Regions from separate parts of the Sinorhizobium sp. BJ1 genome, predicted to be linked through region 1. Evidence: riboswitches for the same ligand, from Rfam matches in the RefSeq annotation. Region 1 holds a riboswitch; the other holds the start of a gene.
The links. Region 1 has a riboswitch for FMN ahead of CO676_RS07630 (6,7-dimethyl-8-ribityllumazine synthase). Riboswitches for the same ligand answer to the same signal wherever they lie in the genome.
Positions count from the first base shown of each region.

Region 2: another riboswitch for FMN. It lies ahead of ribB (3,4-dihydroxy-2-butanone-4-phosphate synthase); the one in region 1 lies ahead of CO676_RS07630 (6,7-dimethyl-8-ribityllumazine synthase).

Region 1 covers NZ_NWTH01000004.1:306,997-322,789, forward strand. Annotated here, with positions in the region: gene CO676_RS07590 (carnitinyl-CoA dehydratase) at 1-644, opposite strand, end outside; gene CO676_RS07595 (acetate--CoA ligase family protein) at 650-2,713, opposite strand; gene CO676_RS07600 (acyl-CoA dehydrogenase family protein) at 2,806-3,966, opposite strand; gene CO676_RS07605 (carnitine 3-dehydrogenase) at 4,156-5,646, opposite strand; gene CO676_RS07615 (3-keto-5-aminohexanoate cleavage protein) at 5,871-6,773, opposite strand; gene CO676_RS07620 (GlxA family transcriptional regulator) at 6,883-7,854, shown strand; gene CO676_RS07625 (TfoX/Sxy family protein) at 7,985-8,311, shown strand; gene CO676_RS07630 (6,7-dimethyl-8-ribityllumazine synthase) at 8,386-8,859, opposite strand; FMN riboswitch at 8,950-9,201, opposite strand; gene CO676_RS07635 (ABC transporter ATP-binding protein) at 9,317-10,378, opposite strand; gene CO676_RS07640 (ABC transporter permease) at 10,383-11,171, opposite strand; gene CO676_RS07645 (ABC transporter permease subunit) at 11,168-12,049, opposite strand; gene CO676_RS07650 (ABC transporter substrate-binding protein) at 12,118-13,221, opposite strand; gene CO676_RS07655 (MurR/RpiR family transcriptional regulator) at 13,415-14,293, opposite strand; gene CO676_RS07660 (N-formylglutamate amidohydrolase) at 14,464-15,237, shown strand; gene CO676_RS07665 (amino acid permease) at 15,345-15,793, shown strand, end outside.
Region 2 covers NZ_NWTH01000008.1:90,674-106,466, forward strand. Annotated here, with positions in the region: gene CO676_RS13670 (NAD(P)-dependent oxidoreductase) at 70-3,045, shown strand; gene CO676_RS13675 (SDR family oxidoreductase) at 3,063-3,848, opposite strand; gene CO676_RS13680 (sugar-binding transcriptional regulator) at 3,900-4,850, opposite strand; gene CO676_RS13685 (FGGY-family carbohydrate kinase) at 4,872-6,341, opposite strand; gene CO676_RS13690 (transketolase family protein) at 6,421-7,389, opposite strand; gene CO676_RS13695 (transketolase) at 7,389-8,198, opposite strand; gene CO676_RS13700 (ABC transporter permease) at 8,395-9,369, shown strand; gene CO676_RS13705 (substrate-binding domain-containing protein) at 9,491-10,429, shown strand; gene CO676_RS13710 (sugar ABC transporter ATP-binding protein) at 10,459-11,946, shown strand; gene CO676_RS13715 (SDR family oxidoreductase) at 11,964-12,752, shown strand; FMN riboswitch at 12,813-12,961, shown strand; gene ribB (3,4-dihydroxy-2-butanone-4-phosphate synthase) at 13,075-13,710, shown strand; gene CO676_RS13725 (FadR/GntR family transcriptional regulator) at 14,010-14,750, shown strand; gene CO676_RS13730 (sialic acid TRAP transporter substrate-binding protein SiaP) at 14,790-15,764, shown strand.

The sequences.
Region 1 (15,793 bases):
CCCTCGGCTTCGCGCACCACCTCCTTGATTGCCGCATAGACGAGCGGCGGGCCGCTTTCGAGGAGGCGCGCGAGTTCCCAGGCGCGCTCCATCAGTCGACCTGGGGGCAGGATCTCGTTGACGAAACCCCAGCGATGCGCCTCCGCAGCTTCGAGCCAGCGCCCGGTCAGAAGCATGTCCATGGCGATGTGATAGGGGATGCGCTTCGGCAGCTTGATCGAGGCAGCGTCGGCGACCGTGCCGGAGCGGATTTCCGGTAGCGCGAAGGTCGCGTGTTCGGCCGCGAGAATGAGATCTGTCGAAAGGGCGATCTCCAGCCCCCCGCCGCAGCAGATGCCGTTGACGGCGGCGATGATCGGCTTGTTAAGGTCGCGGAGCTCCTGCATGCCGCCGAAACCGCCGACACCATAGTCGCCATCGACGGGATCGCCCTCCGCCGCCGCCTTCAGGTCCCAACCGGGACAGAAGAATTTCTCGCCGGCCGCGGTGATGATCGCCACCCGCAGCGCCGGGTCGTCACGGAAATCGCGGAAGATCTCGCCCAGGACCCGACTTGTCTTCAGGTCGATGGCGTTCGCCTTCGGCCGGTCGATCGTGACTTCGAGAATGCCGCCTTCGCGGCGGGTGAGGATCGGTCCGGTCATAGGCGTCATTTCCTCCGGCGGATCAAGGCATCGGCGGCGACGGCTCCATGGCCATCCGGCAATACCATAATAGGATTGATATCGAGTTCTTCGAGTTTGGAAGCGTTTGCAACGACATAGGATGCCGCGGCTGCGACAGTGTCTGTCAACGCCGCGACATCGCCCTTCGGACCGCCGCGATAGCCGTCGAGCAGTTTCCTGATTTTCAGGCCGTCAATTGCCGCCTTGATCATCGCTTCGGTGGCAGGTAGCGTCAGGATTGCGGAATCGTCGATCAATTCCACCAGGATTCCGCCAGCCCCGATGGTCAGCACCGGACCCGCCACCGGATCGCGCATCGCCCCGATGATCAGCTCGGCGACCGGCCTGGCGATCATTCTCTCCACCAGATAGCCGGAGGCGACCGATGCCATCGCTTCCGCGGCGGCGAGCACTTCTTCCCGGGTTGTCAGATTGAGCCTGACGGCACCGGCTTCGGTCTTGTGGGCAACGCCGAGACCCTTGAGTGCGACCGGGAAGCCGATGGTTTCGGCGACCTCTGCAGCTTCCTTCGGCGTTACAGCGGTTTTGCCTTGCGGTACAGCCACACCCGCTTGGGCGAGCTCCGCCTTGGCTTCAGCCTCCGTCAATGAGGTGGCATCGCCGCCGGCTGCTGCGGCCTTGACGAGAGGCGGCGGGGCCGGCCTTTCCCAAGCGGCGCCGATTGCGGCCGCTGTCTCGGCCGCCGCGAGGGCCTCGTCGACGCCGAAGAAAGGCACGACGCCTGCTGCGATCAAGGAGAGCGCGGTTTCTTCCGGCATGTTCTCGCCGAGGCTAGCGACGATGCCGGCGACGGCGCCTGTCGCGTTCGCCGCGTCGATCACCGCATCACAGGTCATCGCCCAGTCTTCGGCGTTGCAGCGGTCGAGGCGAGGGAAATCGAGCACGATCAGGTTCAGCGCGTAGCCGCCCCGCATCATGGCGGTGAAGGCGGCGGTCTGCTTCTCGCGATTGCCCCAGACGAAGGTGTGGTAGTCGAGCGGATTGGCGATCGTCACCATGTCGCCGAGACTTTCCCGCAGCGGCTGGCGCTGCTCGTCCTTGAGCGCTCGGAAGGCGACCTTGCGCCGGACGCCGGCATCCGCCATCAGCGAGGCTTCGCCGCCCGAACAGCTCATCGAGGAGATGTCGGCGCTGGGGAGGGGGCCATGAAGATGCAGAAGCTTCAGCGTTTCCAAAAGCTCCGGCAGCGTGTCGACGCGGCCGATGCCGAGCCGGGCGAGCACGGCCGAAGAGACGCGGTCATTGCCGGCGAGCGAAGCGGTGTGGGAAATCGTCGCGAGTTGCGCGGCCTCCGACTTGCCGATCTTCAGCGTCACCACCGGCTTACGCAATTCGCGGGCGCGGGTAGCGAGCCGCTCCAGCGCCTCGATACCGTCGAAACCTTCGATATGGAGCCCGACCGCGGTGACGCGCGGATCCTCGAGCACGGCGCAGGCGATGTCGGAGAGGCCGGTCTGCGCCTGGTTGCCAGCGGTCATCACATAGGCGAGCGGCAGCCCGCGTTTCTGCATCGAGATGTTACAGGCGATGTTGGAGGACTGGGTGAGGATCGCCACGCCGCGCTCGACGCGCAGCATGCCGTGCTGGTCCGGCCAGAGAAGCGCCCCGTCCAGCATGTTGATGAAGCCGTAGCAGTTGGGCCCGACGATCGGCATGTCACCTGCGGCGGCGACCAGCGCCTCCTGCAGGTCGTTGCCGTCGGCAAGCTCGCTCGCCGCCTCGCGGAAGCCTGAAGCGTAGCAGACCGCACCGCCGGCGCCGCGCGCCGCCAGATCGCGGATGATCTCGATGGTCAATGCGCGGTTGACGCCAACAAAGGAAGCATCCGGCGCCTCCGGCAGGTCGGCGACCGAGCGATGGCAGCGGCGACCGAGGATTTCATCCTCGCGCGGATGGACCGGCCAGATTTTGCCGGCAAAACCCATCCTGTCGCATTGTTCGATGACGCGGCGCGCCTCCTTGCCGCCGAAGACCGCGATGGAGCGGGGGCGGATGAGGCGGTCGAGGGAGCGGGGAGGGGCGGTCATCGATTGCCTCCCTCGCGAATAAAGACGCCTCGATCTTTTTTGCTGGGGGGAGGGGCTTTTTGAAAACGCATATCGATCAAGACCACCATCCCTCATGCCCCCAACGGCCTGAGCAGATCGCGGCTGATGATGTGCCGCTGGATTTCCGAGGTACCGTCCCAGATGCGCTCGACGCGGGCGTCGCGCCAGAAACGGGCGAGCGGCAGGTCGTCCATCAGCCCCATGCCGCCGTAGATCTGGATGGCTTCGTCGGTGACGCGGGCGAGCATTTCGGTGGCGTAGACCTTGGCAGAGGCGATCTCGCGGTTCGCCGGCAGGCCCTGGTCGAGCCGCCAGGCGGCCGACAGCGTCAAGAGGTCGGCGGCATCGATTTCGGTGATCATGTCGGCGAGCTTGAAGGAGACGCCCTGGTTGGCGCCGATCGGCTTGCCGAACTGCTTGCGCTCGGCCGCATAGGAGAGGGCATAATCGAAGGCGCGGCGGGCGCGGCCGACGGAGGTGGCGGCGACCGTCAGCCGTGTTGCGTAGAGCCAGTCATTGGCAAGATCGAAGCCTCTGTGAACTTCGCCGAGGATCTGCGAGGAGGGCAGCCGACAATCGTCGAAGGTCAGGATGCAGTTCTTATAGCCGCGATGCGAAACGGAGTTGTAGCCGTCGCGGATTTCGAAGCCGGGCGTGCCGCGATCGACGAGGAAACAGGTGATCTTCTTCTTCGGCCCGCGCGGTGTCTGCTCCTCGCCGGTGGCGATGAAGACGATGACGAAATCGGCGATATCGGCGTGGCTGATGAAGTGCTTGGTGCCGTTGACGATCCAGTCGTCGCCGTCCTGTCTGGCGAAGCATTTCATCCCGCGCACATCGGAACCAGCGTCCGGCTCGGTCATGGCAAGCGCGTCGAACTTGTCACCCCGGATCGCCGGCAGCAGGTAACGCTCGCGCTGCTCTTCATTGCAGGCCATCAGGATGCCGGAGGGGCGGCCGAAGAAGACGGTCAGGCCCATCGAGCCGCGGCCGAGTTCGCGCTCGACGAGCGTGAAGGTCAGGTGATCGAGGCCGGCGCCGCCGACCTCTTCCGGAAAGTTGCAGGCGAAGAAGCCGAGCTCCTTGCACTTGCGGGCGATGTCCTGGCCAAGCTCCCGCGGCACGATGCCGGTGCGCTCGACCTCGTCCTCGTGCGGATAGATCTCGGTCTCGACGAAACTGCGGACCGTATCGACAATCATCTGCTGTTCTTCGGTCAGTGCGAAATTCATGGTTCTCCCTCGTCGTTCTTGTCCGCCTGCGTTCGCCCGCAGATCGCTCCTCAACGATCCGCTGGTGCTTTTCCCCTCACCCTAGCCCTCTCCCCGGAGAGAGGGGACTTGGACGACTCGGCGTCTCCCTTCTCCCCGCTTGCGGGGAGAAGGTGGCGGCAGCCGGATGAGGGGCAGCCGCCTCAGGCGCTAGCGTTTCTGCCCCACGTACCGCCCTGCACCTTCCGGCGCGGCGAGCTTCGCGTGGCCTTCCGCGATCGGCTTCAGCTTCTCCAACACCGCGGCCGGCGCAGCGACAGACTTGCCGGCCTTGGCATCGACATGCAGCATCATCTGCTCGGCGGTGGCGATCACCTCACCAGAGGCGGCGTCATGAATCCTCGTGAAGAAGTGGATGCGCTTTTCGTCCGACGAAAGAATTTGCAGCGTCGTATGGAGTGCCTGGCCGAGCTTGGCCTCGCCGAGATGGCGGATATGCGTCTCGACGGTGTAGTAGCTGTGGCCCGCCTCCACATAGGCGAAGTCGACGCCGATCAGCCTGAGCAGCGCATCCGACGTGTCGCCGAAGAGCTGCAGATAGCGGTGCTCGGTCATGTGACCGTTGTAGTCGACCCAGGCGGCGTTGACCTTGATTTCGACCAGGCGCAGGGGGCCGGAAGCGTCGTACGTCTTCGACTGATTGCCGCCCTTCGCCCAGAGGCGCTTCTCGAAATCGGCGAGCAGCTTGCCGGCGCCCCAGCCTTCGCCGTCATTGCCGGCTTTCAGCGCCTGCATGATGCCGACGAGGTTTTCGTCACGGATGCGTTCGAGCTCGCGGATCGAGCGGCCGGCGGCCTGGGCGTCGGATTGCGCGCCGATCTTCTCGACGAGTGCGTCGTCGAGATCGACGACGTCGGTGAACTTGGTCCAGGGCCATTTGAGGCAGGGACCGAACTGGGCGAGGAAGTGACGCATGCCCGATTCGCCGCCGGCGATACGATAGGTCTCGAACAGACCCATCTGCGCCCAGCGCATCCCGAAGGAGTAGCGCATGACATCGTCGAGCGTCTCGGTATCGCAGATATCGTCCTGGATCAGCCAGAGCGCCTCGCGCCAGAGCGCTTCGAGCAGCCGGTCGCCGACAAAGGCCTCGATCTCCTTGGCGATGACGACGCCTTTCATGCCGATCTCGGCGACGGCTGCTTCGGCGCGCTTGATCGTTTCCGGCGAAGTCTGCTTGCCGCCGACCAGCTCCACCAGCGGCAACAGGTAGACGGGGTTGTAGGGGTGGGCCACGAACATACGGTCGGGATGCTTCATCTCGGCCTGCAGGTCCGATGGAAGCAGGCCGGAGGTGGAGGAACCGATCAGCGCGTCGGGGCGGGCGAAGGCATCGATCTCGGTTACCACCCCGCGCTTCAGTTCCAGCCGTTCGGGAACGCTTTCCTGAATCCAGTCAACGTCGTGGACGGCTTCCTGGATACTTTTGCAGAAGACGAGTTTGCCGCGCGGCGGCAGCGGGGCCATGGTCAGCATGCAATAGGCCCGCTCGGCATTGGCCATGACCTCGCCGATGATGCGCTCGGCTTCCGGGTGCGGGTCGAAGATGTTGACGTCGATGCCGGCGAGCGCGAACCGCGCCGCCCAGGCCCCGCCGATGACGCCGCCGCCGACACAGGCGGCCCTGGTGATGATGCTCATTCCCTCTCCACCCCGTTTGTTCCGTGGGGAGCCCCTCCCGGCCCTTCGGGCCACCCTCCCCACAAGGGGGAGGGATGGGTGGCTCCGGATCCTCTACGTCCCTCTTCGCTCCTTCGCCCTGCCGCTCGGTCTTTCGCAAGACTTGGCCAAGCATGCCGACGATGACTTCGGGTTTGCCGGCGCGGCAGACTAAGCCCCCCCTTTTGGGGAAGGGAGGGGTCTTGTCACCGCTTCGTCAGCTTCAGCTTCTCGCGGACCTCTGCCGGTCCGATGATCTTTGCACCCATGCCCTCGATTACCGACGCGGCCTTTTCGACGAGCTGACCGTTCGTCGCGAGCTGCCCCTTGCCGACATAGAGATTGTCCTCCAGGCCGACGCGGACATTGCCGCCGGCGAGGATCGCCGCTGCCGGATATGCGAGCGCATTGCGGCCGATCGAGAAGGCCGAGAAGGTCCAGTTCGACGGCACGTTGTTGACCATCGCCATGAAGGTGTTGAGATCGTCCGGCGCGCCCCACGGAATGCCCATGCAGAGCTGGATCAGCACCGGATCCTCGATCAGGCCTTCCTCGACGAGCTGCTTGGCGAACCAGAGATGGCCGGTGTCGAAGGCCTCGATCTCGGGGCGGACGCCGAGGGCGGTCATCTGACGCGCCATCTCGCGCAGCATCGACGGCGTGTTGGTCATCACATAATCGCCGAGCGAGAAGTTCATCGTCCCGCAGTCGAGCGTGCAGATCTCCGGCCGGCATTCGGCGACATGGGCGACGCGCTCGGTGGCGCCGGCCATGTCGGTGCCTTTCTCGTTGAGCGGGAGGGGGTTTTCGACATTGCCGAAGACGAGGTCGCCGCCCATGCCGGCGGTCAGGTTGAGGACCATGTCGACATCGGCGGAGCGGATGCGGTCCGTCACCTCCCTGTAGAGGTCGAGGCGGCGAGCCGGCGTCCCGGTTTCGGGATCGCGGACATGGCAATGGACGATGGCGGCACCCGCCTTGGCCGCTTCGATCGCCGCTTCGGCGATCTGTTTCGGCGTGATCGGAACGTGGCCCGATTTCGAAACGGTGTCCCCCGAACCGGTGACGGCGCAAGTGATGAAGACCTCGCGGTTCATGCTGAGCGGCATAGCTGTCTCCCTTTTCGTTGCACCCATTACGAGCCAGAAAAGGCGACGCTGCTTTCCATAAGTGGAGCGATCCTATACATTATCGGCACAAATGGGACGAAGTTTCGCCATGGACGCTCGGATTTCGCACGTGCAGCATATTGATTTATTGATCCTGCCGGAGACCAATCTCATTCTTGTCGCCTCCGTCGTCGAGCCGCTGCGCGCCGCCAACCGGATCGCTGGGCGGGCGCTCTATAGCTGGACGATGTTCAGCCCGGACGGCGAAGCGATCGAGACCAAAAGCGGCATCCCGATCCCGGTGTCCGGCCCCTTTCGGCCGCTGCGCGAGACGGCGCCGCTCTTCGTACTGTCGAGTTACAATTGGCGGCGCAGCGCCACCTCGCAGCTGAAGATGCTGCTGTCGCAGACGGCGCGGCACCGCGATGCGATGGCGGGGATCGAATCCGGTTCCTGGCTTTTGGCCGAGACGAGCCTCCTCGACAATTTTTTCGCCACGACCCATTGGGAAGACTTCGAGGATTTCGCCACCGCCTATCCGCAGGTGAGCATGGTTCGCGACCGTTTCGTCATCGATGGCAAGCGCATCACCACCGGCGGCTCGCTGCCGACGCTCGACCTGATGCTGGAACTGATCCGTCGTGCGCACGGCTATTCGCTGGCGCTCGAGGTCTCGCGCCTCTTCATCTACGAGCAGGAGCGCACGCGCGGCGACCTGCTGCAGGTGCCGGCGATCGGCAACATGCGCATTCTCGACAGTCGGGTCGGCGCGGCGGTCAAGCTGATGGAGGATACCGTCGAGGCGCCGCTGACACTCGCCAAGCTGGCACGCCGGATCGGCGTCAGCGCCCGGCACCTGCAAGACCTCTTCAAGGACACCATGGGGGTGGCCCCGCACGAGCACTACCTGGCGCTACGCCTCAATGCGGCGCGCCGCAAGGTGATCGAGACGCGAATAGAGTTTGCCGACATCGCGGCGATTTGCGGCTTCAACTCGTCGTCGTCGTTTTCGCGCAGCTACCGCGCCCACTATCGCGAGAGCCCGAGCGAGACGCGGCGGAGACTGAAGCTCAAGAGCTGATTCAACGACTTCAGAGAGTGATTCAGCGGAGGCCGTTTCCGTGAATTGAATCAGAGATTTATTGCCGGTTTGTCGGGAAGTGAATCATGCACGCGCCGCCTTGGCCGGAAGAGAACGAGGAAAAAATCCAATGCGCGATCTGGGGCTTGAAGAATTGATCAGGCAGGAACTCGGCGAGCGGCCGGGGCTCTCCGAAAAGCCGATGTTCGGCGGCCTGGCGTTTCTCGTGAACGGCAATCTCGTCTCCGGCGCCCGGGAGGACGGGATGCTGGTGAGGCTCGGCAAGGGCAATGACGGCTGGGCCCTGGCCCTCCCGGGCATTGCTCCGATGGTGATGGGCGAGCGTCGAATGCATGGCTGGGTGCGCGCAGGTGCCGAGGCCTATGGCGACGATGCCCTGAGGAGACGCCTGCTGGATGCGGCGCTCGGCTATGTGCTCTCGCTGCCGCCGAAGTGACCGCAGGCAGCGGCCCGGGGCGTAACGGGGGCGCGTTTTCACGCGCCCCCTCCTCAGATTTAGCGAAAGACGCCTCAGGCGTTGACTAGGGCGAGCTTGGCGCGCGCAGCGAGAATTTGCGCGCAGGCATTCGCAGCCTCCTCGCCCTTGACGACGAAATGGTCGCGGAAGAAGGCGATCAGCGGCTCGCTTTCCTGGAAGTTGTGGGGAGTGAGGACGGCCGAAAGCACCGGCACATCCGTGTCGAGCTGGACGCGCATCATACCGTCGAGCACGGTGCCGGCAACGAAGTCGTGGCGGTAAATGCCGCCATTGACGACGAAGGCGGTGCCGAGAATCGCAGAATAGCGTCCGGTCTTGGCGAGCTTCTGCGCATGCAGCGGAATTTCCAGTGCTCCCGGCACATCGAAGATCTCGACGTCGGCCGCGTTGCCGCCGAGCTTCGACCATTGCGCGACGAAGGCATCGACGCACTGGTCGACGATATCGGCGTGCCAGCGGGCGCGGACGATGGCGATCTTGGTGGAGGGGTGGGAAAGAATGGTCATGGTCTCAAGCCTTTCAGGGTTGGCATTTTTTCCAATGATCCCGTCGGGCGAACATGCATGCGCGGCTACCCCGCGAAAGGGGTTCGCACTGCTTGCTCTCTTCCATCCGGACTGTGACCGTCGGCTCCGGACTTCGACCGGATCTGCTGACCTTCAGGCACTGCATGATTCCTTTTAAGGGCGAAATCATGCAGCGACTCAAAAACTACAGCGACCCTTGCGCGTCAAACAGACGCGCGGCGCTGTAGGTGCCTGAAGCGCTCGCGGGCTTCGACCGTCGGATCGTTAGATCCACCGACCGCTACCGCCGGTGGGGAATTTCACCCCGCCCTGAGAACGCGTGCGACTATACACAGAGGTCGGCGCCGGTCAAACGCGCGCAACGACGAAAAAGCGAGAAATCACGACAGATTTCTTTCCGAACCTGGGAAGCCCAACAAAACATTCCGGCCCAGAGCTACTCCCGAATGACCAGCAGGTCCTTGGCGGCGAAGCGCAATGTCACATTCTCTCCCGCAACAGGGGGAGTGATGCCTGGGTCATTGAACATGTCGAACGAGATGACATCCTCGCCAACCCGCAGCTTGGTGCGGATCACTGACCCGAGGAAGCTCGTCGAGACAACTTCACCGGGAAGCGCTGTGTCGCCCCTCGCGCCCTCGGCGATGGACCCCGCTTCCGGCCGGAGCGCCAGCGAGATACCGTCTCCGCCCTTCAGGGCGGCGATCGGCTCCTTCAGCGAGATACGGTGTCCGCCGACGATCACGGCACCGGTGGCGGGGTCGGCCACCTTGCCTTCGATGATGTTGAGCGTGCCGACGAAGGAGGCGACGAAGCGGGTCGCCGGCGTATTGTAGATCTCGAAGGGGGTGCCGATCTGGTCGGCGCGGCCGGCGTTCATGACGACGATGCGGTCGGAGATCGAAAGCGCCTCCTCCTGGTCGTGGGTGACGAACACCGTGGTGATACCGAGCTGCTGCTGGATCTGCCGGATCTCTTCGCGCAGCGAGATGCGGATCTTCGCATCGAGTGCCGAGAGCGGCTCGTCGAGCAGCAGCACTTGCGGCTTGACGGCAAGCGCGCGGGCAAGTGCCACGCGCTGCTGCTGGCCGCCGGACAATTGATAGGGGAAGCGGTCCGCCAGGTGCTCGAGCTTGATGAGCCCGAGCATCTGCTTCACCCGTATATCAATATCCGTTTTGGAGGCGCCGGCGACCTTCAGGCCGAAGGCGACATTGTCCTGCACGTTCATGTTCGGGAAAAGCGCGTAGGCCTGGAACACCATGCCGATGTTGCGCTGGTTTGGTTTCAGCGTGCCCTGGTCCTTGCCATTGATGACGATCGAACCGCCGGACGGCGTCTCGAAACCTGCGATCATCCGCAGGACCGTGGTCTTGCCGCAGCCGGACGGGCCGAGGAAGGACACGAACTCTCCCTTGTTAATGCCCATGTCGAAATTATGGACGACCTGAACCGGGCCGAAGGACTTCTGGATATTGGTCAGTGTCAGGAATGCCATGTGATCAAGCCTTGGGCGAAACGGATTTCTGGAAACGGGAGACGAGCTGGAGCAGCCCCATGCTGAGCCAGGTGATGGCAAAGGCGATGACTGCGAGCGCCGAGGGCTCATAGGCCTTGTTGGCGCCGACGAGCTGCAGATAAGGACCGAAGGCCGGCCGGTTGAGCAACGCCGCCATGGTGAATTCGCCCATCACGATCGCGAAGGTGATGAAGGCGCCGGAAAGCACGCCGCTCATCACATTCGGGAAGATGCAGCGGAAGAGGATCGTCGGCCACTTGGCGCCGAGACTTTCCGCCGCTTCCGTCAGCGTCCTGACATCGATCGCCCGCATCGCCGTATCGACGGCGCGGTACATGTAGGGGAGCGACAGCGTCATGTAGGAGAACATCAGCAGCGCATTGGTGCCCGAGGTCGAGCCGGTCAGCGGCAGGATCGACGAGGAATTGTAGAGCCGGAGATAACCGAAGACGATGACGATCGCCGGGATGACGAGCGGCAGGAGGGTGACGAATTCCACCACCGGGCGGACCTGCGGCAGGCGCAGCCGCACCCAATAGGCCGTCGGTACGACGAGCAGCATGCCGAAGATGATCGTCAGCACAGCCATCAGCATCGAATAGCCGAAAGTCTCGCGGAACTGGATGTCGGAGAAAACCGATGCGTAGGCGTCGAAAGAATAGGCGCCGCGACGCATGCGCAGCGAGAACTCCAGCGTGCCGAGCAGCGGAACGATGAAATAGCTCGCTCCGATGGCGATGGCGATCCAGGCGCCGAGGCGTTGTGCTTTCATTTCTGCCACCGTTCGGCGCGCATACGCAGCCAGATATAAAGAATGTTGGAAACGCCGGTGATGACGATCATGCCGAGCGCCAGCGCGTAGCCGAGGTTCGGGTTGTGCAGCACGTCGCCGCGGATCTGAGCGTAAAGCAGGATGGGCACGATGTTGAGCGAACTGCCGGTCAGCGCGTAAGCCGTCGCGATGGCGCCGAAGGCATTGGCGAAAAGCAGAAGCGTCGTGCCGAGCAGGCTCGGCCAGAGGATCGGCAGCGCCACCATGCGCCAATATTGCCAGGTGGAGGCGCCGAGGATTTCGGCGGCCTCGCGCCACTCTTTCTTCAGCCCGTCCAGCGCCGGCGTCAGGATCAGCACCATCAGCGGGATCTGGAAATACATGTAGGTGATGGTGAGACCGGAGAAGCTCAGGAGATTGAAGCCGGTTCCGTAGAGATTGAAGCCGAACCAGTCACGCAGGAAGACGGTGACGAGGCCGGTGCGGCCGAGCGTCGACAGGAAGGCGAAGGCCAGCGGCACGCCGGCGAAATTCGAGGCGACGCCGGAAAAAGTCAGCAGGCCGGAGCGGATCCAGTTCGGCACGCCGCCGAGCACGATCGCCCAGGCGAGGAAGAAGCCGATCAGCGCGCCGCCGAGCGAGGAGGCGACCGAGACGCGGATCGAGATCCAGTAGGCGCTCATGATCGACGGGGTGAAGAGATCGCCGAGGTTCTTGAAGGTGAACGCCCCCTCGGGCGTCAGAAAGGCGCCGGTGACGAGATAGAGTGTCGGAACAATCAGGAACAGAAGCGCGAAGATTGCGAAGGGTGCGATGCCGAGCCAATCGATGACCGCTCGTTTGCTGATCAGAGGTGCTGTCGCTGTAGTCGTGGTCATGAAGGCTTCGGCCGTTCCGGTGTCGGAGGAAGTAGGCCTCCCCGCGGATGAGCGGGGAGGCGTTTGCATCACTGCACGTTGGCGCCGACGACGCTGTCCCACTTGGTGGTGATCGCTTCCTTGCCGGCAGCCTGCTCCTCGAGCGTCGGGAAGACGGCCTTTTCATAGGCCGCTGCCGGCGGCAGCTTGTCGAGCATTTCCTGCGGGATCTTGCCGTTCTTGGCCAGGTCGTTGAAGCGGATCGGGTGGCAATAGCCCTTCAGCCAGCCGAGCTGGCCTTCGTCCGAATAGAGATATTCCATCCACAGCTTGGCGGCGTTCGGATGCGGGGCGTAGGCCGAGATCGCCTGCACATAGACGCCGGCGACGACGCCGGAGGCCGGAACGACGACCTCGACCGGCGGGTTGCCGTTCAGGCTGTCGCGCCAGGAGAGACCGTTATAGTCCCAGGCGATGATGATCGGGGTCGAGCCTTGCGCGAGCGAAGCGGACTTGCCGATGACCGGAACGAAGTTGCCGGCCTTGTTGACTTCGGCGAAGAAGCCGAGGCCTGCCTCACCCGCCTTGGCGGCATCCTTTTCACCGGCGGAAAGGCCGGCGGCATAGACGGCCTGCACGGCCTGGTTGGACGCGCGCGGATCGCCGGCGAGCGCGACCGAGTTCGCGTAGTCCGACTTCTTGAGGTCCGCCCAGTCCTTCGGCACTTCCTTGACGATGTCGGTGTTCACGACGAAGGAGAGAACACCGTAATAGTCGCCGTACCAGAAGCCTTCCGGATCCTTGGCGCTGTCCGGGATCGTGTCCCAGGTCGAGACCTTGTAGGGCTGGATCAGGCCTTCGGCCTTGGCCGAGGGGCCGAAGGACAGGCCGACGTCGATCACGTCAGGCGCCTGCGGGCCGGTGTTGCCCTTGTTGGCCTTGATCGCTTCGATCTCGTCACCCGAACCGGCGTCCGGGTTCAATTCGTTGACCTCGATGCCGTACTTAGCCTTGAAGCCGGCAATGACGTCGCCATAACCGCACCAGCTGTGCGGAAGCGCGATGGTCGTCAGCGTGCCTTCCTTCTTGGCGGCGGCGATGAGCTCTTCGCTCGGCTCGGCAGCGGCCACAGCCGTGGTTGCCAGCAGCATGGCGGTCGAGAGCGAGAGCAGGCGTTGAGTCCTTGAAATCACTGGTGTTCTCCTTATCGGTTTTCAGTCAACTTCGGCGGTGCTGTTAAAGTGGCGCGATGAAACTTGTGTGACAGGCCTTTTTCCCGTTTGCGGCGAGAACGCCGCTTTGGCCGGGCTTGCGTTCCAAGGGGTGCGCGGCGCGCCTTGCACCTTCAATCCTTCATCCGGACATTCAGTCTGCGACCGGTACCTCCTAGCCTGGCTTGCGAAAGATGCGTGTCGAATCGAAGAGGCCCTCGAGCGTCTTCATTCGATCCCTCGTCTCGTCCCAATTCGAGCTCTGCACCGCCTCGATCAGCGTCTCGACGAGAAATAGCAGCATGACCGAGCTGTCCCAGGCCGAGGGCACCTCGATCTGGGCGCGGAAAACCTTGGAGGCGGACTTGGCGATTGGCGAACCCCATTGGTCGGTGAAGAGGATGATCTCGACGCCCCGGTTGCGGGCCGAGCGGGCGAGGGTCTCCATTTCCTGTTCGTAGCGACGGATATCGAACAGGATCAGGACGTCGCCCTGTTTCATGTCGAGAACGTAGTGCGGCCACGAGCTCGGATTGGCGGCAATCTGCGTGACGCCGGTGCGGATGACCTGGAGATGGGTGAAGAGATAATCGCCCATCGAGCGGGTGATACGGCCGCCGACGAGATAGACATTTCGCTTACGGTCGGCGACGAGGGCCGCCGCCTGATCGAATTCGACGGGCTCGATCTGCGATAGCGTCTGGCGCATGTTGCCCATGATGGCATCGGCGAAGCGGTTGAGGATGTGGGTGCCCGGTGCGCTTGCCGCCCAGCGATCGTGCTTGGCGATCGGATTGGAGATCGTCGCCTCCAATTCCTGGTGCAGCCTCGACTGGAAATCGGGAAAGCCGCGGAAACCGAGCTTCTGCACCATGCGTGCCACCGTTGGCGTCGAAACGCCGGCGTTCTCGGCGACCGTGGTGATCGAGCCGAGACCGGAGACCGGATAGTTGTCGAGAAGTGTCTCCGCCAAACGCTTCTCGGCGCGCGTCAGCACCGCGAAATGTGCGTTGATCACATCCGACACCGTCATGGATGCCCTGTTGCCGTTCAATGTCATGCCCCTCAGCCGGTCTTTGCCAGCTTGAAGGAAATTAAACATCGCGGCCCCAATTGGAGTCAATGGAAATCTGAAGAGATCGTTTCAGATTTTTATTGACACTCGCCGATTCGTGAAGAATTCTTTTCATCAACATCGTCTGACGAGGCAATGGGGAGCCGGTTTTGGCGGGGCTTTTGACGCAGGCGGAAGGCGACTCGGTCGCCATTGAGAATGCCGATGCGAAGGGAGATTTCCTCTTCGTCTGCGAGCATGCGTCCAGCCGTCTGCCAGAGCGCCTCGGAACGCTTGGGCTTTCCAAGGAAGCGCTTGAGAGCCACATCGCCTGGGACCCGGGTGCGCTGGCGGTTTCGAGGCTGCTTGCCGGGAAGCTGGGCGGCACGCTCATTCATCAGCGTTTTTCGCGCCTCGTCTATGACTGCAATCGGCCTCCGGATTCCGACGCTGCAACACCCGTCGTCAGCGAGGTCTACGAGGTGCCGGGGAACCGATCGATGTCGGCGGCGGAGCGCCAGGCGCGGATCGACGAGATATACCTGCCGTTCCACGATGCGGTGTCCGAGTTCGTCGTCGGCCGCAAGGCGGCCGGCAGGCTTCCCATCCTCGTCACCATGCACAGCTTCACGCCGGTCTATTTCGGCAAGCCGCGCAGCGTCGAGCTCGGCATCCTGCACGACGCCGACAGTCGGCTCGCCGATCGCATGCTGGCGGCCGCGACGGCGGGGCAGGTTGCATACGACATCCGTCGCAATGAGCCCTATGGGCCGAATGACGGGGTAACGCATAGCTTGATAGAATACGGCGTCCGTTATGGGCTGCCGAACGTGATGATCGAGATCAGAAACGATCTCATTCGCAACGAGATCGGCCAAAGGGTCATGGCCGATTATCTGGAAGGGCTGTTCGCCAGAAGCGTGGCCGCCCTTCCGAAAAGATAAAAAGACCCAGGGGAGCGGCAAAGCCGCGGTCCTGTTCCTGTGCCGGAACAGGAGGTGACATGACCTTTCGCAATGGCGCGCCGGGTCAGGAGAAACAGGGGAAAGAGATGTCAGACTACATCGAAACCGATAAGAAGCAGGATCTGCAAGTCCTGCATTCGATGGGCTATGCCCAGGAACTCGAGCGGCGAATGAGCCAGTTCTCGAATTTCGCCGTATCCTTCTCAATCATTTGTATCCTATCAGGCGGCATCAACTCGCTGGCGCAGGCGACCGCCGGTGCGGGCGGAGCGGCAATCGGCATAGGCTGGCCGCTTGGATGCTTCATCTCGCTCGTCTTCGCGGTTGCCATGGCGCAGATCAGCTCCGCCTATCCGACGGCTGGCGGCCTCTATCACTGGGGCTCGATCCTCGGGAACCGTTTTACCGGCTGGGTGACGGCGTGGTTCAACCTCCTCGGGCTGGTCACGGTTCTCGGCGCCATCAATGTCGGTACCTATTATTTCTTCATGGGTTCGTTCGGCACGCCCTATCTGGGACTGGAGGACTCGACGAC
Region 2 (15,793 bases), on a different contig from region 1:
GGGTCTTTTTTCTGACGTGTTCGATCCACTATCCGCGCATTCTCACGCCTCGAAAACAGAAGGCAGATCATGACGAATATCGCGCAGATGCAGGAACAGCGACTGACGGCACTCCAACTGACCCGGAATGGCGCGCCGAGGCTGCCGTCGAACCCGTTCTTCGGCGTCGGCCCGATTACCGATGCGACCACCGACGAAGTGGACAGCCGCCTGCGGCGCATAGCCTTCGATGCCTGGATCGAGAAGACCTATCGCAAGTTCGACGACAGGGGCAACGACATCGGCGGCTTCACCACCGCCGAGATTTCCCGCAGCATGCACCGCGGCTATCCGGCAGATAAGATCCTGACCGACATGATGCGGGCGATCCATCGCTATTTCGGCTTTCCGAAGACGAACCGCATGGCAGTGGGGCTCGGCGGTGGCCACAGCGGCTACACCGTCTGCGTCCAGCACCTGATGAACGCCAATGACGCCTCCCAACGCGTCTATGTCGATACGCCGCAGCCAGAGAGCGATCCGTCGAAGGCCGCCGGCTTCTTCCGCCAGTCCTGGGCCACCCAGCTGATCGAGATGCAGCGCTTCGCCGAAAAGGGCTGCGAGAGCCGCATCCATTTCGCCGGCTCCGAAGGCGTGATCCCGACGGCAGCCGAGCTCTCCGCCCTCGGCGTTTCGATCTTCGTCGGTGTCGGCCACGAGACGACCGGGGCCAATGCCTATACCAGCGACGAGGTCCGCGAGCTTTTGAACTGGCTCGACGGCGATCCGGCAAACCGCCATGCGGTGTTCGATGCCACCTCGATGCTCGGCGCGATGCCGTGGGAGCCCGAACTGGTCGAAGCCGTGATGGCGAAGTGCTGCCTGTTCATGCCGTTCCAGAAGGCGATCGGCGGCGTGTCCGGGTATTTTGTCGCGTCCTTCACGCCGCATGCCCTGGCCCTGATCGAGAAGAACCAGCAGGACCCTGCCTGGGCGATCCCGCGCCAGCTGAAGATTGCGCCGCCGGTCGATCCCCGGCAGCCGCTTTCGGCCAGGCGCTCCGTCGATGCCGGGCCATTCTATGATGCCGCCGAAGACCGCATGCTGGGCGGCGTCATCAACACCTACAGCGCGCTCGCCTTTGCCGAGACCACCTTCGGCCTTTTGCAGTCGGAGGCTCGAGTCGGCTCTGTCGTCGAGCTCAACCGCCGCTCTGCCGCCAATCGCAAGGTGATCGACGAGTGGGTCAGGTCGCATCCGCTTCTGTCGCTGACCGTCACCGATGCTGAGCGGCGCGGCGCGGCGGTGACGCTGCTGAAGGTCGAAGACGAGGGCATCACCGATCCCGACATTCACGCCCGCATCATCGCCCGTTCGAAGCAGTTGCTCGGCTATGAGGGCATTACCCATCCGAACGGCGAATACGAGCCTGGCCTCGACGCGGCCCGCTACGTCAATGCCTTCCCGGGAACACCCGGCGACTACCGCGCCTGGGTTGGTGGCATCCGCGAGCCGGAAGATGTCGTGGCGCTGCTGGAGAACCTGCAATACGCCTATCTGCGCGCCAAGATCGTCGTACTCGAAGAGGAACTGGCGAAGAACGGCGTCACTTTCGAGGCGCCGGCCAAGGTGAACGGGCCTGTCCGCAAGGACGATCCGGCGCGCGCCTATACGGTGCTGATCGCCGATCTGGTCGGCCTGCGCTTCGGCACCGACGGCCAGCCGGATCACAGCGAAATCAAGGCCTATATCGAGGAAAAGGGCGGCGTCTTCCATCTCGGGCCGCTCGGCGACCGGTCGGCGCTCGAGAAGGGCCGCATCCACTTCTTCTACCAGCCGAACCTCAGCACCGAAACGGAGATCCTGCCGCAGACCGACGAGGGCCAGTACGACGCGCTGATCGCGGCTGCGACCTTCATCCCGAAGGCCTCCGTCTTCCCGCTCGGCGGCGTGCGCATCGGCGCCGGCACCGGCAACATGGGCTCGGCCTCCTGGGGTGGTGGCAACGGCGAGGGGGGCGACGCGCCGCTGATGAACACGCCGGGCATCAACAGCCGGGCGACCGCCCAGATGGCGATGAAGGCGATCCTGAGGGTCGTTCCCGACCTGCCGGTCGACAGGCTGCACCGGATGGTCGTGGATGGCGACTTCGACACCGGCCGTCAGCTCAAGGATTTTCCGACCGCCAAGCTCGAGGGGCGAAAGATTGCCATTCTCGGCTACGGTAATATCGGCCGCGAAGTCGCCAAGCTCGCCAAGGCCTTCGGCATGAAGGTGGCGGTCTACGCCCGCGAGCATCACAAGCGCTGGATCGAGGCGGAAGGCTTCGAATATGCCGCCAATCCGGTTGCAGCGGCGAGCGGCGCCGACGTGCTCTCCGTCCATATCGGTCTTGGACGCCTGGATGCGGCGACCGGGATCTATTCCAACGCCGGAACCGTCGATGGGACGGTGCTCGCCGCAATGAACGACGGCGCGGTGCTGGTCAACTACGACCGGGGCGAGGTCGTCGATGCCGCCGCACTCGACGCGGCGTTGACGTCCGGCAAGATCGTGCATGCGGCGATTGACGCCGACCTCTTCAAGGACGCCGCGACCGGCAGGCTCAGCGGACCAATGCTGCCTTACCTGCCGCTCGAAGAGCGTCACAAGGGCAAGCTGGAGCTGCTGCCGCATGCGGCAGCCGACACCGACCATCCTTCGCGGGTGACCGGTGCGAAGCAGGCGGTCGACCAGATCTTCGACGTCATCCGCTTCAAGTCGGTCACCAATCTCAAGGGTGACCTGCCGGAGGGCTACGTGTCGGCCGGCAGCCGTACGCCCGCCGGCATCGGCCGGGTGACGAAGCAGGCGGTCACCGAGGTCGGTGGCAAGGCGGAGCTCCTGAAGGAACTGCGGCAAACCTCGGAAAAGGTCGCGGCGATCGTCGGCGCGCTCTCCGCCGTATCCGATCCGGACCATCGCGGCCGGATCATCGATCGCTACACCGGCCTGTTGGTCGAAAGTGCCGACCGGCAGCGGGCGCTGCTCGACCAACTCGGCCTCTATGGTCCGGCGGAGGCGTGAGACCTGTTGACCCAAGCTCAGGACATGATCAATCCACCATCGACGTTGATTGTCTGTCCGGTAATGTAAGCGGCATCTTCCGACGCCAGGAAAGCGACGAGGGCGCCGACTTCGGCAGGCGTTCCCGCCCTGCCCATCGGAATGCCGCGGACCCATTCGGCCATAAGTTCGCCCGGGCCGTATTCGCCGAGCATTTCGCCCCAGACCCGGTCATTATAGTCCCACATCTCGGTGTGGATGATGCCGGGGCAGATCGCGTTGGCGGTGATGCCTTCGCGGGCGAGCTCCTTGGCAAGGCTTTGCGTCAGACCGACGACGCCAAACTTCGAGGCGGCGTAGTGCGGGGTGTAGATGAAACCCTGGCGGGCCTGGCCGGAGGCGGTGTTGATCAGGCGGCCCTTCGTGCCGCTGGCGCGGAAGCGGCGGATCGCCTCCTGGCAGCACAGGAACACGCCCTTGGTGTTGACGTCGAGGTTCAGGTCCCATTCGTGCTCGGTGAGGTCTTCGACCTTGGCGATGGTGATGACGCCGGCATTCTGCACCGAAACGGCGATGGGGCCGAGATTCGACTCGGCCGCGCCGTAGGCGTCCTGCACGGCCTTGGCGTCGGTCACGTCCAGCACGAGGCCGATCACGTCTGCGCCGGTTTCCTGCGCGAGCGCCTCGGCGGCCGCCGGCGTGTCGTTCTCGATCGCAGCGATCGCGACCTTGGCGCCTTCACCGGCAAAGCGCTTGGCGATGCCGCGGCCGATTCCTTTGTTGCCGCCGGTGACGAAAACCGTCTGGCCTGCAAAACGTCTCATGGTCTTTCCTCCATAATGCGCAAGCAGGCCAAGGGCTGATCTCGGGTAAGATCAGGCCGTCAGCCTTGCTGCGGTGAACTTGTCGGTGACGAGCACATCGACAACGCCCAGTTTCAGGGCGCCTGCGATGGCCTTGGTTTTCGATTCGCCGCCCGCCAATGCCATGACGCGGTCGGCTTTCCTGAGATCTTCGAGCGAAATCCCGATTACCCGCTCGTTGAGCGGCGTTTCGACCGGCTTTCCGTCCCTGTCGTAAAAGCGGAAGGAAATTTCGCCGACGGCGCCGGCCTCGTTCAGCATGGCCAGTTCCTGACGGGAGAAGACGTTGCCGGAGCGGGCGAGGAGTTCGGACGGCTCCACCGCACCGATGCCGACGATCGCAAGGCTGAGGCGGCCGAATAGGTCCATCGTCTCGCGCACGACCGGGTCGGCCAGCATGACGAGTTTTGCCTCGCGCGAGGAGGTGATGCCCTGAACGAGCAGCAGCCGCGGCTCGCCGCCGGTCAGTCTCGCAAGACGCGCCGTCAGCTGCGTGGCGTGAGTCTGGACCGACGCGTCCCCCATGCCGCCCAGGATTTGCACGATGTATTTGGCTTTGGCGTTCTTCAGCGGGTGGATGTTGTCCACCATGCGCAGGATTGTCTGGCTCCAGCTCGAGACGCCGATGATCTCGTCCTGCTGCAGGGTAACTTCGACGAAATGAGCGGCTGCCTCGCCGATTCGCGCCATGATTGCGCCGTCGCGGTCCTCGGAACAGTCGATGACGATCGCCTCGGTCAGGCCGTATCGGTCACGCAGCGCGGTTTCAAGTTCGGCGAAAGTGCCGGGCGGCGGAATGACGGTGGTGCGGACGATATCTTCCTGCTCGGCCCGCTTCAGCATGCGCGAAACGGTCGCCTGCGACATGTGCATGATCTCGGCAATGTCTGCCTGCCGTTTGCCTTCGACATGATACATCTGCGCAACTCGGGCGATCAGTCGCAGCTCGTTGAGCCGTCCCATCGGGTCCTCCAGGGTGAATTTTTATTCACTCATAGTTGAAGGCGCGGAAAGGGTCGAGCGGTAGATTGCGTCCTGCCAGACCAGAAGCCTTTCCGTGGCGTCGCAAGCACGCGGAACAAGGGCATTGCCGGCGCGCGGCAGCGCGGCAATGGCGGCAAGATCGGGCCAGACGTCCAGTGAAAGACCCGCCAGATAGGCCGCGCCGAGGGCGGAGGCCTCGGGCGCGTCGCACTGGGTAATGACGTGGTTCAGAGTATCGGCCACGCACTGCATCAGGAAGGTGTTCTTGCTCGGCCCGCCATCCGCATAGAGGTGACCGAGCGGCGTCGGCGACTGCGCCGAGATGACCTTGAAGACATCATGGACCTGAAAGGCCATCGAATCCGTCACAGCGCGGGCCATCTGGGCGCGGGTCGTGTTGAAGGTGATGCCGGAGAACAGCGCCCGTGCATCCGCCTGCCAATAGGGTGCGCCGAGGCCCACGAAGGCCGGCACGAAGCCGGGGCCGCCGGGCTCAGCCGTTGCGGCAAGATCGGTCAGGGCTTGCACATCCGGCAGGCCGAGCATCTCGACCATCCATGGCAGAGCTGCGGCCGAGACGAGGATATTGCCTTCGAAGGCATAGGTCGGCTGGCCGCCGATCGACCAGGCGATTGTCGTAGTGATGCCCTGGTGCGGCGCGACGAAGCGGGGCAGCGTCGTCATGATCGACGAGCCGGTTCCGAAGGTCACCTTGCCGTCGCCGGGATTGAAGGCACCGTGCCCGAAGAGCGCTGCATGGCTGTCGCCGATGGCCGAGGCGATCGGAATACCATCCGGGAGCCCGGGCACATTTCTGGTCACGCCGAAGCGGGACGCGCTGTCGCGCACCTCGGGCAGAGTGGATTTAGGCACGCCGAACAGGTCGCAGAGCTCGTCGCTCCAGGCCTGACGGTTGAGATCGTAAAGCTGGCTGCGGGCGGCATTGGCGGCGTCGCAGGCATGCACCGCGCCATCCGTGAAGCAATGGATCAGCCAGGCGTCGATCGTACCCAGCCGGACCTCGTGTCCGGCGGGGACGCGATCGAGCAGCCATTTCATCTTGGGGCCGGGGAACATCGGGTCGATGGGGAGGCCGGTGAGCGCCTGGACGCGGGCGGCATGGCCCGCCGCGATCAGTTCGGCGCAGGCCGGCGCGCTGCGGCGGCATTGCCAGCTCACCACCGGGCCGAGCGGCTTGCCCGTTGCGGCATCCCAAACGGTGACCGACTCGCGCTGGTTGGAAATCGCGATGCCCAGGACGTCGACGGCAGGCCCGGCCTGCAGACAGGCGGCAATCGCCTCCTGCACCGATTCCCATATGCGCAGCGGGCTCTGCTCCACCCAGCCGGGCTGCGGGTGCTCGATGCCGACCGAAGACGAACCGCGCGACAGGATTTCTCCGCTCGTCGAAACGAGCACGGCCTTTGAATTCGTTGTGCCCTGGTCGATGGCGAGAATGGCGGTCGTCATGGCGGCTCCGGAAGAAATGGGGGCGCGGCGACAGGGAGGCTTTGCCGCGGCGCCCGGCACGAACTCTAAACGGGCAATATCAGACGCGTGAAGACTTCCGTGCGATCAGCGCCACGGCCGCTTCGGCAATGGCGGCGGGGGACATGCCGAATTCGTCGAGCAGGAACTCGGCCGAGCCGGTGGGGGCGAAGATGCCCGGAACGCCGAGGATCTTCATCGGCACGGGCGCTTCGGCCACTACGAATTCGGCAATGGCCGAACCGAGGCCGCCGATGATGGAATGTTCTTCCGCCGTCAGGATGGCGCCGGTTTCGCGGGCAGCGGCCACCACCGCCTCGACGTCGATCGGGCGGACCGTCGCCATGTTCAGCACACGCGCCTCGATCCCTTGCTCCGCCAAGAGGTTGGCCGCTTTCAGCATGCGGTGGGTCAGCGTGCCGTTGGCGACGAGGGTGATCGCGTCGCCGTCGCGCAGCCGGTTGGCCTTGCCCAGTTCGAACCTGTGTCCGGCCGGCAGCACGTCCGGGACCCCGACCCGCGACAGGCGGAGGAATACCGGCCCGTCGTAGTGGGCAGCCCATTCGACGGCCGCGGCCGTTTCGATCGCGTCGCAGGGCGCGATCACCGGCAGGTTCGGCAGCACGCGCGTCCAGGCGAAATCCTCGATGGAATGGTGCGTGGGGCCAAGCTCGCCATAGGCCATGCCGGAGGAAATACCGATCAGCTTCACATTGGCGTTGGAATAGGCGATGTCGGCCTTGATCTGCTCCAGCGACCGGCCGGTCAGGAAACAGGAGGCGCCGCAGACGAAGGGCAGAAGCCCGCCATTGGCAAGGCCGGCGCCGACGCCCACCATGTTCTGTTCGGCGATGCCGACATTGACCAGTCGCTCCGGCCACTTGGACTTGAACCCTCCGAGCTTGGAGGAGCCGACGGAGTCGTTGCAGACGGCCACGATCCTGGAATCGTCGGCGCCAAGGCGTTCCAGCACGGCAACGAAGGCATCGCGGCAGTCGTGCAGCTTGGGAGAGCTCATCACGTCTTTCATCACAGGACCTCCGAAAGCTCAGCGACGGCCATCTCGTATTGTTCGGCGTTGGGCACCTTGTGGTGCCAGTCGACCTTGTCCTGCATGAAGGAAATGCCGTGGCCCTTGTTTGTGTGAGCGACAATGCAGTGCGGGCGGTTGCTGCGCGATTCCAGCGCCGGAACGATCTCATCCATGGCGTTGCCGTTGATCTCGGTGACATCCCAGCCGAAGGCTTTGAGCTTGGCGGGGAAGGGGGCGAGATCGTTGGTGTCCTTCAGCGTGGCGCCCTGCTGAAAGCGGTTGTGATCGATGATCAGCGTCAGATTGTCGAGGCCGAACTGGGCCGCTGCGGCGATGGCCTCCCAGTTCGATCCTTCCTGCATCTCGCCGTCGCCGGTCATGACATAGGTGCGGTACTTGGCGTCGGTCAGCTTGGCGGCCTTCGCCATGCCAACCGCGACTGGCAGTCCGTGGCCAAGCGGCCCGGTATTGGTCTCGACGCCCGGAACCTTGTTGCAGTTCGGATGTCCGTTCAGTCGCGAATGCGGCTTCAGAAACGTACTGATCTCTTCCTCGGGCAGAAAGCCGCGCTTGGCGAGCGTCACATAGAGCGCCAGCGCCACATGGCCTTTCGACAGCACGAAACGGTCACGGTCCGGATGCTTCGGCTGATCGGGCCAGATTCGCAGCACGCGGAAATAGAGCGCCGTCAGAATGTCGATGGCGGACATTTCCCCGCCGATATGGCCAGCGCCGGCTTCGAAAACCGCCTGCAGATCGCGAAGTCGGATCTGTCGAGCGATGCGGTCGAGATCGTTCGGCTGCATGAATTCCTCGTAGCGAATAAATATACAGAGGTATATATATTTACACGCTATGGCGGCATGTCAAGTGGGAAAGCGCGACTAGCGACAGCGAAACAATTTGACACAACACGTTTCAATCGTGTACGCATTTACAGACGGCCATGAATATTTATGCTTAAGCTGCTTTGAGGAGGCCGAAGTAGGAGAGGAGGGCGCCATGCTTGCGACAGCGACGCAAAGACAAGGGTTCGCAGGCGGGATGTTTGCCTCGATGAGAGGGGCCACGGGTCCGCTGATCGGTCTCATCGTCCTGTGTCTGTTTCTCACCTTCGCGAGCGACAAGTTCCTTTCGATCAGGAACTTCCTCAACGTGCTCGATCAGATCACCGTATTGGGCATCATGGCCGTTGGCATGACCTTGGTCATCCTGATCGGCGGCATTGACCTTGCCGTCGGTTCGGTCATGGCGCTTGCGATGATGGTCCTCGGCTATCTGAACGTCGTTGCCGGCGTGCCGATGTGGCTGGCCATTCCGCTCGCTCTGCTGTCCGCTTCGCTGAACGGCCTGGTCGCGGGCGTTCTCATTACGCGCTTCAACGTGCCCGCCTTCATCGCGACGCTTGCCATAATGTCGATTGCCCGCGGCCTTGCAAACATGATCACCGACGGCCAGCAGATCATCGGTTTTCCGGCCTGGTTCAACACGATGGCCATCGTGCGCTTCGGCGGCTTCCTGACGCTGACGGTGGCGGTGATGCTGGTGGTCTTCGTTGTCGGCTTGCTCTACCAACGCTATCGCCACGGCGGGCGCACCCTCTACGCCATCGGCGGCAATGCCGAAGTGGCGCGGCTTGCCGGCATCAACGTTCAGCGGGCGACCGTGCTTGTCTACGTTGTGTGCAGCTTCCTGGCGGGGCTGTCCGGCATGGTTCTGGCGGCGCGCCTGGACTCGGTCCAGCCCTCATCCGGCGTCTCTTACGAGCTCGACGCCATCGCCGCGGTCGTCATCGGCGGCACGTCGCTGTCCGGCGGCACGGGCGGAATCGGCGGCACCATCATTGGCGTGCTCATCATCGGCATTCTGCGCAACGGACTCAACCTGCTGAGCGTATCCCCGTTCATGCAGCAGGTGATCATCGGCGGCGTCATCGTCCTGGCGGTCACCGCCGAGACCTATCGCAAGCGGAAATAGTCTGTTCGCCCCGTTCGCGAAGTCGAAGGCGGGGCAGTGAAAACGGTCCGCAATGGTGCGGGCCGGCAAAAGGGAGGTGGCCTCCTGCAAAGCCGGGAAATCCACCAAAGGAGGAGAAACCATGAAATTGACCAAACTGCTGCTGGCGGCAACCACCGCTGCGGTCCTGATGTCCCCGCTCGGTGCATCTGCCGCGGAGGTCAAGAAGATCGGCCTCGCCGTTCCGAACCTTCAGGCGGACTTCTTCAACCAGATCAAGCTCGGCGTCGAGAAATACGCGAAGGAAAAGGGCATCGACGTCGTTGTGGTCGATGCGAAGAACGACACGGCCACGCAAGTCAGCCAGGTGCAGGACCTGATGACGCAGGACATCAACGCGTTCATCTACATTCCGGCCGGTGCGGCCGCTGCTGCCGTGCCGACCCGCCTTGCCCGTGAAGCCGGCATCCCCGTGATCAATGTCGACCGCGTTCCGGAGGGAGCGCCGGGCGATACCTTCATCGCCGGCGAGAGCGTTGATTCCGCCTATGCCGTCTGCAAGCACATCATCGAAAAGGCTGGCGGATCGGGCAAGATGGCGATCATCCACGGCCAGAAGGGCACGACGCCGGAAGTCGACCGCTTCACGGGCTGCAAGCGCGCCATCGATGAGAATCCGAGCGTGGAACTCGTCTCCCAGCAGTGGAGCAACATGTGGTCGGCGGACGAGGGCTTCTCGATCGCGCAGAACATGCTGCAGGCAAACCCCGACATCAAGATCATCTTCGGCCAGGCGGACGGCCTGGCGATGGGTGCGGCCAAAGCCGTGGACGTTGCCAATCTCTCCGACAAGGTCATCATCGGCGGCTATGACGGCGACGTCTCTGCTCTCGAATATCTTGCCAAGTGCAAGGGTCCGTTCATCGCCACTGCCACGCAGAGCACGCAGAAGATGGGCGTTCTTGCCGTTGAATCCGCGCTTGCCGTGGCCGCCGGCCAGAAGGTGGAAGAGCGACAGACCCCGAACGCCGTGCTGACGACCTGCGAGAACGCTCCGGAATTCGTGAAGAGTCACCCGTAACCTGTCTCGATACGAAAGGCTGAAGCGCCATGACAACCCGCTCTCCTATCCTGTCGCTCCGTGGAATCCAGAAGTCCTACGGTGCGATCGAGGTCCTGCACGGTGTCGACCTCGACATTTATCCGGGAGAGGTCGTGGCGCTACTCGGTGAAAACGGTGCCGGAAAGTCGACCCTGTCGAACATTATTTCCGGCACCGTGCAGCCGTCCGCCGGTGAAATGTCCTGGCTTGGGGCAGCCTATGCTCCCGCCAATCCCCGTGCTGCGATGGACGAGGGGGTCGGGATGATCCATCAGGAGCTGAAACTGCTCCCGAAGCTGTCCATCGCGGAGAACGTTTTCGTAGGCCGCTATCCGATGAAGGCGGGTCGGGTCGACCGCAGGGCCATGGAGGAACGGGCGCGCAGCGGACTCAAGCGGCTCGGTCTCGATGTCTCGCCCGACCGCCTCGTCGAGGGCCTTTCGACCGGCAAGCAGCAACTCATCGAAATTGCCAAGGCGTTGACGCTCAATGCCCGCCTTTTGATCCTGGACGAGCCGACCGCCGCGCTTGGCGGCGAAGAAACCCAACTCCTCTTCCAGCAGATCGCACGGCTGAAGTCGGAAGGTGTGGGCCTCGTCTACATATCGCACAGGCTGGAGGAAATCCGCCAGATCGCCGATCGCATCGTGGTGATGCGTGACGGTGCCAAGGTGAAGGAATTCGACAGCGGCGATGTGCCAATCCGCACCATAGTCGAGGCAATGGTCGGGCGTTCGCTCGAGCGCATGTTCCCCGCCCTGCCGGCGCCTCAGGAAGAGGTGACGCTTGACGTGCGCAACCTCACCTCGCCGACGAATGCATTCCGGAATATCAGCTTTTCAGTCCGCAAGGGCGAAGTGTTCGGCATCGCCGGCCTCATGGGCGCCGGCCGCACCGAACTCGTGCGCGCCTTGACCGGCGCCGATCCGATTTCCGGTGGCGAGGTTCTCCTGCATGGCAAGGCCGTCACGCCCCGCTCGCCCATCGACGCGATCCGCAATGGGATCGTTCTCGTGCCGGAGGACCGCAAGCTTCAGGGCGTGGTGCTCGATCATTCGATCGCGGAGAACATTGGCTACGCCAACTTCGGAGAAATCGCTCGCAAGGGCTGGATTTCCTCGCGCCGTCTCCACCAGTTCGCCGACGAGTACATCAGGAAGTTCGGCGTGAAAGGCCGTGGTCACCAGAACGCGGGCGAGCTTTCCGGCGGCAACCAGCAGAAAGTGGTGCTCGCCAAATGGCTTGCGCGCAAGCCGCAGGTCGTGGTGCTCGACGAACCGACGCGCGGCATCGACGTCGGCGCTCGATCGTCGATCTACGATCTCGTCATGGATCTCGCCCACCAGGGCGTCGCTGTGATCGTGGTCAGTTCCGATCTCGAAGAGGTTCTCGGGGTCTCAAATCGAATCATGGTCATGGCACAGGGCAGACAGACCGGTATCCTCGACCGCAAGGAGGCAAACGACGTCTCGGTCATGGAACTGGCAACCATCTAAACGAGGAATACGTCATCATGTCCGAAATCACGCTCAACGCGCCCAAGCTATTCGATCTCTCCGGAAACGTCGCCCTCGTGACGGGCGCTGGCAGCGGCATCGGCCAACGCATCGCTATGGGGCTGGCGCAGTTAGGGGCGGAGGTTGCTCTGCTCGATCGCCGCACCGACGATGGGCTCGCGAAGACGGCGGAATTCATCGCCAGCACGGGGTGCCGCAGCATCCAGATCGCCGCCGACGTGACCAGTGGTGCGGCGCTCAACGAGGCGGTCGCCCGCACGGAAGTCGAGCTGGGCGCGCTCACTCTCGCCGTCAACGCTGCCGGCATCGCCAATGCCAATCCGGCTGAGGAAATGGAGGAAAGCCAGTTCCAGACGATGATGGACGTCAACTTGAAAGGCGTTTTCCTGTCCTGCCAGGCGGAAGCCAGGGCGATGCTGAAGAACGGCCGCGGGTCGATCGTCAACATCGCCTCGATGTCCGGCGTGATCGTCAACCGTGGCCTGAACCAATGCCACTACAACGCCTCCAAGGCCGGCGTCATCCATATGACGAAATCGATGGCGATGGAATGGGTGGGCCGCGGCATCCGCGTGAACACGATCAGCCCCGGCTACACGGCCACGCCGATGAACACGCGGCCGGAAATGGTGCATCAGACCAAGCTCTTCGAGGAGCAGACGCCGATGCGGCGCATGGCGACTGTCGACGAGATGGTCGGGCCCGCCGTTTTTCTTCTTTCGGATGCGGCGACGTTCGTTACCGGCGTCGACCTTCTGGTCGATGGTGGCTTCTGCTGCTGGTAAATATCGCGAGGCCGGCCGGAGCCGGCCTCTTGCTTTTTACCGCAGGAATTCCGTATCTACGTTTGTACTCAGGGCGGGGTGAAAATCCCCACCGGCGGATATCCGGAGCGATCCGGGAGCCCGCCAGCGCTTCCACAGATAGTGGAGGGTCAGCAGACCCGGTGAGAGGCCGGGGCCGACGGTTACAGTCCGGATGGAAGAGGACAATGCCTGCAAAACCGCTCCTTACCGGGCGGCGCGGGCTTGTTCGCCCAAGGGATGAATAGCGGCTGAAACGCCGCGGTTTAACGCCAATGCTGGCTACCCTTGAAAGGCAAATGGAATGGCAATCTCGAAAATTGAAGACGCAATCGCGGCACTGGCGCGCGGCGGCATAATCGTCGTCGTCGATGACGAGGACCGGGAGAATGAAGGCGACATCATCGTGGCATCGGACGCGGTAACGGCTGGAACGATCGCTTTCATGATGAAGCACGCCCGTGGGTTGATCTGCGTTGCGATGGAAGGAGAGCGTCTTGATGCGCTCGAAATTCCCCTCATGGTTCCGCAAAACACCGAGCTGCATAAAACTGCATTCACAGTCTCCGTTGATTATCTGCCCGGAACCACCACCGGGATTTCCGCAGCCGATCGGGCCGCGACGGTTCAAGCCCTCATGAATCCCGCTGCGCGTCCGGCGGATTTCGCCCGGCCTGGGCATATCTTCCCGTTGCGGGCGCATCCCAGGGGTGTGCGCGGCCGGCCGGGGCATACGGAGGCCGCAGTGGACCTGGCACGCCTCGCCGGCAGGTCCCCATCGGGCGTCATTTGCGAAGTTGCCAACGACGATGGAACGATGGCTCGGCTTCCCGAGCTCGTCCTGTTCACTGAAACGCACCGGCTTCCCTTGATCACCATCAGGGACCTGATCGCCTATATTGGAGGCCAGCAGCCGGCTGACGCGGCGCAGGCTGCGTAATCCGGGTCAGCGTTCACCTTGGAGGCAATCACTACCTCCAACGGTTCAAAGGATCCTCCGCCAAGCGGCGGCGCGGGCTCACGCGCGGCTTGCCGATCTGGCGGAACGAGCTCACATATGCCCGCCGGAGTGGCAGGAATCGTGGTGATGCCCTTTTCGCTGCAGTGAGCCGAACCCCGTTGTTTTGAACAACAACAACAACAATTGACTTTAGAAACGCCGCGCGTATTCTATGCCAATTGGTATGACCACTTGGCCACCAGCCGCGAACCTGCCGTGTGGCCTGCAGCGAGGATGCGATGTTCTCTGCCGTGGAATCGCGCCGCCTGTATCGGCAGGTGGCGGACCAGATGCGAGGCCTGATCGAACGGGGTGAACTGGCGCCTGGTTCCCGGCTTCCGGCTGAGCGGGAGCTTGCGCAGAAGCTGGGGGTGTCCCGCCCGACCGTTCGGGAAGCACTGATCGTGCTCGAGGTCGAAGGCTTCATCGATATCCGCATGGGGTCGGGCATCTATGTCACGGCGCGGCATGCCCCCTCGGCCGATGTGCCGCCGGAGGATTTCGAGGGTCCGTTCGAATTGCTGAGGGCCCGGGCCGTGGTCGAATGCGCAATCGCCGAGGAGGCGGCCCGACTGGCGCGCGCCGAACATATCGAAGTCCTCGACGACAACCTCGCGCGGATGGCCGCCGCGCTCGAAGATCGGCGCCAGGCGCTCGCCATCGATCGCGAGTTCCATGTCATCGTCTCGAGCATCATCGCCAATCAGACGCTGAACCGCTTCGTCGGCAGCATCCACGACATGCGCATGACGCCCTATTTCGAGAAGCTCGCCAGCTATTTCGAGAACACCGGGACCTGGCGGGCCGCGATGGAGGAGCATCGCGCCATCCGCGATGCGATCGCCGCGGGCGATCCGGCTGCCGCACGGGCCGCGATGCGCGCGCATCTCGATCAATCTCAGCTTCGCCTGTCGGCCAGCTTCGGGGAGGAGTCGTCCGACAGCACGATACCGGCCGCATGGAGGCGTGCCGAAAATTAGTAAAGCATGCATTGATTTCACTTTGGGAGGAGAAAGAAGATGAAGGCCAGACTATTAACGCTATTCGGCGCAACCGCCGCCATCCTTGGTTCGGCCCTCGCCGCACAGGCCCAGACCGTGCTCAAGTGGGCGCATGTCTACGAGACCTCTGAGCCGTTCCATACCGAATCGGTCTGGGCCGCCGAGGAGATCGGCAAGCGCACCGAGGGACGTTACAAGGTCGATGTCTATCCGGCCTCGCAGCTCGGCAAGGAAGCGGATCTGAACCAGGGTTTGAAGCTCGGCACGGTCGATATCATCATTTCCGGTTCGAGTTTCGCGGCGCGCGAATATGCGCCGATCGGCGTCACCTATTTCCCCTATACGTTCCGCGACCCCGCCCATCTGATCGCCTATACCAAGAGCGATGTCTTCAAGCGCCTGGCAGCGGGCTACGAGGAGGCCTCCGGCAACCACATCACCGCGGTCACCTATTACGGCACGCGCCAGACCACATCGAACCGGCCGATCGCCAAATGCGCCGACATGCAGGGCCTGAAGATGCGCGTGCCCGATGTCCCGGCCTATCTCGCCATGCCGCGGGCCTGCGGCGCCAATACGACGCCGATCGCGTTCGCCGAGGTCTATCTGGCTTTGCAGAATGGCACGGTCGAAGCCCAGGAAAATCCGCTGACGACGATCGAGGCGAAGAAGTTCTTCGAAGTGCAGAAGCATATCGTCCTGACCGGCCACATTGTCGACCACCTGAACACGGTCGTCTCGAAGTCGCTGTGGTCGCAGCTTTCCGATGCCGACAAGCAGATTTTCACCGAGGTGATGCAGGAGGCTGCCGAGCGCGGCACCAAGATCATCGAGGAGCGTGAGAACGCTCTCGTCAAGACCTTCAAGGAGCGCGGCATCGACGTGAGCGAAGTCGACAAGGCTGATTTCGAGTCGACAGTGATGGAGAAGGTGGCGCTGGAGGACTTCGGCTACAAGAAGGAAGACTGGGAGGCCATCCGCGCCGTCAAGTGAATCCTAGATGCCGGCCGCACGCCATGCGG